Linked DNA regions of Massilia sp. METH4. The protein of the gene in region 1 binds, or shares a complex with, the protein of each later gene. Links are inferred from orthologs where the notes say so. Each region holds a gene or a part of one and is shown in the gene's direction. Other genes may lie near its edges.

Region 1 (3,363 bases):
CAATACCGACGCGCTGCGCGACGCCACGCTGGCGGACTTGCAGACCAATCGCGACCTGGTCGTCGAGTCCGGCCTGATTCCCACCATGCTGACCACGGCGCTGCTGTACATCCCCGCCCTGCTGGTGATCAGCTTCGCCGCCCCGCTGGTGCAGTGGAACGGCATGGGGCCCGGCAAGGCCCTGTTCTACAGCTTCTTCGCCATCAAGCGCACGGCCGGCGCCTTCCTGGTGTTCGCCGTGAGCCTGTTCGCGATCACGGTGCTCGTGCTGCTGCTGGTGCGCGCGCTGTTCGGCTTCGGCACGATGGGCTTCGCGCTGATGCGCATGTTTTCCGAGATCCTGTACGGCGTGGCGCACTGCGCGCTGTACGTGGCCTACACGCACATTTTCTCCACCCCGCCGGACGGGTCCGCCTCCCTCGACAAACGTTGACAAAACGGCCTGGAAGGCGCGCCGTTGCTGGCGCGCCACCGGGAACGGACGAGGTTCAAAAGGTATAATGGAGGGATGCAGAATCTCCTCCACAATCTCAATCCCGAACAACTCGCCGCCGTCACCCTGCCGCCGCAAAACGCCCTGATCCTGGCGGGCGCCGGCTCGGGCAAGACGCGCGTGCTGACCACGCGCATCGCCTGGCTGATCCAGACCGGGCAGGTGTCGCCGGGCGGTATCCTGGCCGTCACGTTCACGAACAAGGCCGCCAAGGAGATGCTGACGCGCCTGTCGGCAATGTTGCCGATCAATACACGCGGCATGTGGATCGGCACGTTCCACGGCCTGTGCAACCGGCTGCTGCGAACCCACTACCGCGATGCCGCGCTGCCCCAGTCGTTCCAGATCCTGGATACGCAAGACCAGCTGTCGATGATCAAGCGCCTTTTGAAGGCGCACAACGTGGACGATGAAAAATTCCCGCCGAAGTCGGTGATGTATTTCATCAACAACAACAAGGACCAGGGCTTGCGGGCCAGCCAGGTGGAAGCCTACGACGCCAACGAGCGCAAGCTGGTGGAGCTGTACGACCTGTACGACGAACAATGCCAGCGCGAAGGCGTGGTCGATTTCGCCGAGCTGCTGCTGCGCACGTATGAACTGCTGCAGCGCAACCAGCCGCTGCGCGAGCATTACCAGCAGCGCTTCCGCCACATCCTCGTCGACGAGTTCCAGGACACCAACAACCTGCAATACGCATGGCTGAAGCTGATCGCCGGCCATGGCACGGGCCATGGCGGCGCGCTGTTCGCCGTGGGCGACGACGACCAGAGCATCTATGCGTTCCGCGGCGCCAATGTGGGCAATATGGTGGCCTTCGAGTCCGAGTTCCGCGTGAAGAACCTGATCAAGCTGGAGCAGAACTACCGCTCGCATGGCCACATCCTCGATGCCGCCAACGTACTGATCGCCAACAACAGCCGGCGCCTGGGCAAGAACCTGCGCACGGACGCAGGGCACGGCGAGCAGGTGCGCGTGTACGAAGCCACGTCCGACCTGCAGGAAGCGCAATGGCTCGTGGACGAAGCCAAGAACCTCATCAGCGAAGGCACGCCGCGCCGGGAGATCGCCGTACTGTACCGCTCGAACGCGCAATCGCGTGTGATCGAGCATGCGTTGTTCTCGGCCGCGATCCCGTACACCGTGTACGGCGGCCTGCGCTACTTCCAGCGCGCCGAGGTGAAGCACGCGATCGCCTACCTGCAATTGATGGACAACCCGCATAACGATTCGGCCTTCCTGCGCGTGGTGAACTTCCCGGCGCGCGGCATCGGCGCGCGCACGCTGGAGCAGTTGCAGAACGCAGCCGAAACGTACGGCATTTCGCTGTATGCGGCCGTGCCGTACATGGTGGGCAAGGCAGGTTCGTCGCTGGGCGCCTTCGTGAAGCTGATCGAAGGCGTGCGCTTCGAGACACAGCAGATGGCGCTGCCGGAACTGGTGCGCATCACGCTGGAGTCGTCCGGCCTCCTGCAGCATTACGCCAACGAGAAGGATGGCGCCGACCGCGTGGAAAACCTGGAACAAATGGTCAGCGCGGCCACGCAATTCGTGTCCGAGGAAGGCTATGGCCCGGGCGCGCCCGCGCACCTGGGCCCGCCGGCCGAGGCGCAGGCGGGCGCGGCGATCATCAATGCCGACGGCGTGGAGATCGTGGATGCGGATGCGCCGCTGGCCACCGTGATGTCGCCGCTGTCGGCATTCCTGGCGCACGCCTCGCTGGAAGCGGGCGACAACCAGGCGCAGGCCGGCCAGGATGCGATGCAGCTGATGACGGTGCACTCGGCCAAGGGCCTGGAATTCGACAATGTGTTCATTACCGGCCTGGAAGAAGGCCTGTTCCCGCACGAGAGCAGTTCGAAGGAGGAAGGCGGCGTCGAGGAAGAGCGGCGGCTGATGTACGTGGCGATCACGCGGGCGCGCAAGCGCCTGTACATGTGCTTCTGCCAGACCCGCATGCTGCACGGGCAAACGCGCTACAACATGAAGTCGCGCTTCTTCGACGAACTGCCGGAGGAATCGCTGAAGTGGCTGTCGCCGCGCGTGCAGACGCACTGGTTCGCCAACAAGAAGGCGCAGTGGGAAGATGTACAGCTCAATGGCGGCAGCGACAATGCGATCGCCCAGCGGCTGGCGCAAAAGTCCGGCAACGGCTCGGGCTGGCGTATCGGCGAATCGGTGTCGCACACCAAGTTCGGCGAGGGGGTGATCGTCAATATCGAGGGCAGCGGTGGCAATTGCCGGGCGCAGATCAATTTCGGCAGCGCGGGGATGAAGGTGCTGGATCTGTCGGTGGCGAAGCTGGAGCGCTTGGGGAGGTAGGTACGCCCCGACGGGGGGGTTCAAGGAGCACCGCTCCTTGCCGACGCAGCAGAGTGGCCTTGCAAGGCCACTCTGCTCCCTGACCCCGGGTTCTGCCTTGGGGGTGGACTCATGCCGTAGCAACCCGCCACCAAGAGCGTGGTCCTCGTTACCCCCGGCCGCTCCCCAGCTCCGCCGCCTGCCCCTTGCGCAGCGCCTCCTCGATCAGCTTCCGCGTGGTCCGGTCCGCCTCTTGGCTCAGCCGGCCCTGTTCGCGGCCCAGCTCGCCCATCCGGCGGCCGTATTCCTCCATCGGTTTCGACAGTTCGGCCATGCGGGCATGCAAGCTCTTCATCGGTTCGCGGTTGACATCGACCTTTGCGTGTTCGCGCGCCATCGTTTCGGTCAGCCGGCTCATCTGCTGCTGCACGGGTTCCATCTGTTTCTGCACTGCCGCCATCTGGCGCGACAGCGCTTCGCGGCGGGCGTCGCTGTCGGCCGATGCCATGCGTTCGCCCAGCTCGCCGAGCGTGCTGCCCAGCCGTTCCTGGGTGCGCGCCAGCGCGGCC
Region 2 (3,294 bases), 2.7 Mb from region 1 along the record:
GGCGCTTTCGAACAGCGCGCGGTGGTTTTCCCAGCTTGGATCGCTGATGAAGACTTCGGAATTCGGCGAGAAGCGCTTCAGGAAGTCCGCGCCCAGCTTCAGGGCGCCGGTGCCGCCCAGGGCCTGCACGGTGATCGCGCGGCGCTCTTGAACTACGGCACTGTCAGCCCCAAATACCAGTTCCTGCACCGCCTTGTCATACGCGGCCAGGCCTTCGATCGGCAGGTAGGTGCGCGGGGCCGGCTGTTCAATCAGGATGTTTTCAGCTTTCTGCACGCACGACAGCAGCGGCACCTTGCCATTGTCGTCATAATAGACGCCCACGCCCAGGTTGATCTTGTTGGGGTTGGTGTCGGCGTTAAAAGCTTCGGTGATGCCCAGGATCGGGTCGCGCGGAGCCATCTCGATGGCACTGAAAACGGAAGGATTCGTCATGATAGGATTGGATTCGAGTGAATGCGATTCGCAGCGGGTGAGCGTTATAACTTCAACGGCAGCAACTTCAACGGCACGTGTCCGGGCACTGCGGAGGTACCGCGATCACGGTGCTCGGCAATTCCGGTGCGCGGCATTGACCAGGTATGCAGGTCGCCGCGCAAAGGCTGCACGTTGTGACGTGCAACTCCCTATTCTAGCAAAGGTCTGACCACATGGCTGATTTATCACTGGCTGGCGCCCCCGAGCCCACCGTGCTGACGTTCCCGGATTCCCCTTTCAAGCTGCACCAGCCGTTCCCGCCGGCCGGCGACCAGCCGACCGCCATCGAGCAGCTGTGCGAAGGCATCGCCGACGGCCTGTCGTTCCAGACGCTGCTCGGCGTGACCGGCTCCGGCAAGACCTACACGATGGCCAACGTGATCGCCCGCATGGGGCGGCCGGCCATCGTATTCGCCCCCAACAAGACGCTGGCCGCGCAGCTCTACAGCGAATTTCGCGAATTCTTCCCGCAGAATGCCGTCGAGTACTTCGTGTCGTATTACGATTATTACCAGCCGGAAGCCTATGTGCCGCAGCGCGACCTGTTCATCGAGAAGGACTCGTCGATCAACGAGCATATCGAGCAGATGCGCCTGTCGTGCACGAAGTCGCTGATGGAACGGCGCGACGTCGTCATCGTGGCCACCGTGTCGGCCATCTACGGTATCGGTAATCCGAACGAATACCACCAGATGATCCTGACATTGCGCGCCAAGGACAAGGTGAGCCAGCGCGACATCATCGCCCGCCTGATCCAGATGCAGTACACGCGCAACGAGGTCGACTTCGGCCGCGGCACCTTCCGCGTACGCGGCGACACGATCGACATCTTCCCGGCCGAACACGCGGAACTGGCCGTGCGCCTGGAAATGTGGGACGACGAGCTGGAATCGATCCAGCTGTTCGACCCGCTGACGGGTCGCGTGCGCCAGAAGATCCCCCGCTTCACCGTCTATCCCGGCTCGCACTATGTGACGCCGCGCTCGACGGTGCTGCGCGCCATCGAGAGCATCAAGGCCGAACTGCGCGACCGCCTGGAATTCTTCCGCAAGGAAGGAAAACTGATCGAGGAACAGCGCCTCGAGCAGCGCACCCGTTTCGACTTGGAAATGATGGCCGAGATCGGCTTCACGAAAGGCATCGAGAACTACTCGCGGCACCTGTCCGGCGCGATGCCTGGGGAGCCGCCGCCGACGCTGATCGACTACCTGCCGAAGGATGCGCTGATGTTCATGGATGAGTCGCACGTGCTCATCGGCCAGCTGTCGGCCATGTACAACGGCGACCGTTCGCGCAAGACGAACCTGGTGGATTACGGCTTCCGCCTGCCCTCCGCGCTCGACAACCGCCCGCTGAAGTTCGAGGAATTCGAGAACAAGATGCGGCAGACGATCTTCGTGTCCGCCACGCCGGCCGAGTACGAGCAGAAGCATGCCGACCAGGTGGTGGAACAGGTGGTGCGCCCGACGGGCCTCGTCGACCCGCAAGTCATCGTGCGCCCGGCGCGCACCCAGGTGGACGACCTGCTTTCCGAGATCAACGACCGCATCGCCAAGAACGAGCGCGTGCTGGTCACGACGCTGACCAAGCGCATGTCCGAGCAACTCACGGAATACCTGTCCGACCACGGCATCAAGGTGCGCTACCTGCACAGCGATATCGAGACGGTCGAGCGCGTGGAAATCCTGCGCGACCTGCGTATCGGCACGTTCGACGTGGTGGTCGGCATCAACCTGCTGCGCGAGGGCCTGGACTTGCCGGAAGTGTCGCTGGTGGCGATCCTGGACGCGGACAAGGAAGGCTTCCTGCGTTCCGAGCGTTCGCTGATCCAGACGATCGGCCGCGCGGCCCGTAACCTGAACGGCGTGGCCCTGCTGTATGCGGACCAGATGACCGATTCGATGAAGCGCGCGATCGATGAAACGGAGCGGCGCCGCGCCAAGCAGATCGCCCACAACGAGAAGCACGGCATCATCGCCCGCGGCGTCAACAAGGTCATCAAGGACATGATCGACGGTGTGTACGATCCGAACCGCGAATCGACGCAGCTGAAGGCCGCGCAGGAGACTGCCAAGTACGAGACGATGAGCGAGAAGCAGGTGGCGAAGGAAATCAAGCGCCTCGAAAAGCTCATGGTCGAACACGCGAAGAACCTGGAGTTCGAGAAGGCCGCGCAGGTGCGGGACCAGTTGCACCTGCTGAAGGAGCAAGCCTTCGGTGCACCGGGGGCGGACGTGATTTCGATCACTGGAAAGTAAGCCTGCCCGTCAAGAAAAACGCCGCGTTCGACGCGGCGTTTTTTCTTACAGCTCCCCTGCCCGCTCCAGCCGCTTGTACAGCACCAGCGAATACAACACCGGCAACAACGCGCCGATGACGACGAGCCCGATCGCATAATGCCCCGGCGCGCCAAGCAGCACCGCGAGCAATCCCAGCAGGCCCGAAGCCACCATCAGCCTGGCTCCCACCCGGTGCGTCGCGTACCACACCCGCTCGCTCGCCAGGGTCCAGGGAGTGCGAATGCCGATGTAGAAGTTGCGGCGTACCTTGCCCAGCGAATTGCCGATCACGGCCAGCATCACGCAAATGGCGGCCGGGACCGCGCGGCTCACGTCGAACCCTTCGTTGAAGAGCGCAGTGAGGAACACCGCGTGCAGCAGGCCCATCATGCCGACGACCACCGCCACGATGTAGCCGGCGGTCGAACGGAACGCGTTCACGTCATAACCCTTTGGCGACAGGTAAGGCAACGCGCCCCCCGCCAGCAGCGCAAACACCATGGCACCCGGCCCGGTCAGCCACACGACCCAGCGCGGG

What was found.
Region 2: the proteins of V6Z91_RS12370 (region 1) and uvrB are in contact, whole or in part, in a crystal structure (PDB 7EGT), measured with the Thermus thermophilus proteins. The link is inferred for Massilia sp. METH4 from one-to-one orthologs. Residues at the interface, in WP_096412145.1 of Thermus thermophilus: His654, Arg656, Phe657, Gln666, Asp668, Glu669, Lys680, Arg681, Leu682, Ser683, Lys685, Tyr686, Ala687; in WP_096411307.1 of Thermus thermophilus: Glu23, Leu25, Arg26, Asp27, Gly28, Glu29, Arg30, Phe31, Arg55, Glu326, Asp327, Phe328, Glu379, Ser382, Gln383, His398, Gly400, Arg401.

The regions. Positions count from the first base shown.
Region 1 is NZ_CP146614.1:2,789,482-2,792,844, reverse strand. The notes cover bases 116-3,161. They hold V6Z91_RS12370 (UvrD-helicase domain-containing protein), read left to right. Parts: upstream 116-508; coding sequence 509-2,815; downstream 2,816-3,161. Other genes in these bases: V6Z91_RS12365 (M56 family metallopeptidase), read right to left, coding at 2,964-3,161; V6Z91_RS12375 (BPSS1780 family membrane protein), read left to right, coding at 116-433. Also shown: more of V6Z91_RS12375, read left to right, coding at 1-115; more of V6Z91_RS12365, read right to left, coding at 3,162-3,363. UniProt on the Escherichia coli protein: A helicase with DNA-dependent ATPase activity. Unwinds DNA duplexes with 3'-5' polarity. Translocates on single-stranded DNA with 3'-5' polarity. Initiates unwinding more efficiently from a nicked substrate than double-stranded DNA.
Region 2 is NZ_CP146614.1:41,623-44,916, forward strand. What follows is about bases 216-3,192. They hold uvrB (excinuclease ABC subunit UvrB), read left to right. Parts: upstream 216-650; coding sequence 651-2,735; downstream 2,736-3,192. Other genes in these bases: V6Z91_RS00195 (amino acid aminotransferase), read right to left, coding at 216-435; V6Z91_RS00205 (SdpI family protein), read right to left, coding at 2,781-3,192. In the rest of the region: more of V6Z91_RS00195, read right to left, coding at 1-215; more of V6Z91_RS00205, read right to left, coding at 3,193-3,294. UniProt on the Escherichia coli protein: The UvrABC repair system catalyzes the recognition and processing of DNA lesions. A damage recognition complex composed of 2 UvrA and 2 UvrB subunits scans DNA for abnormalities.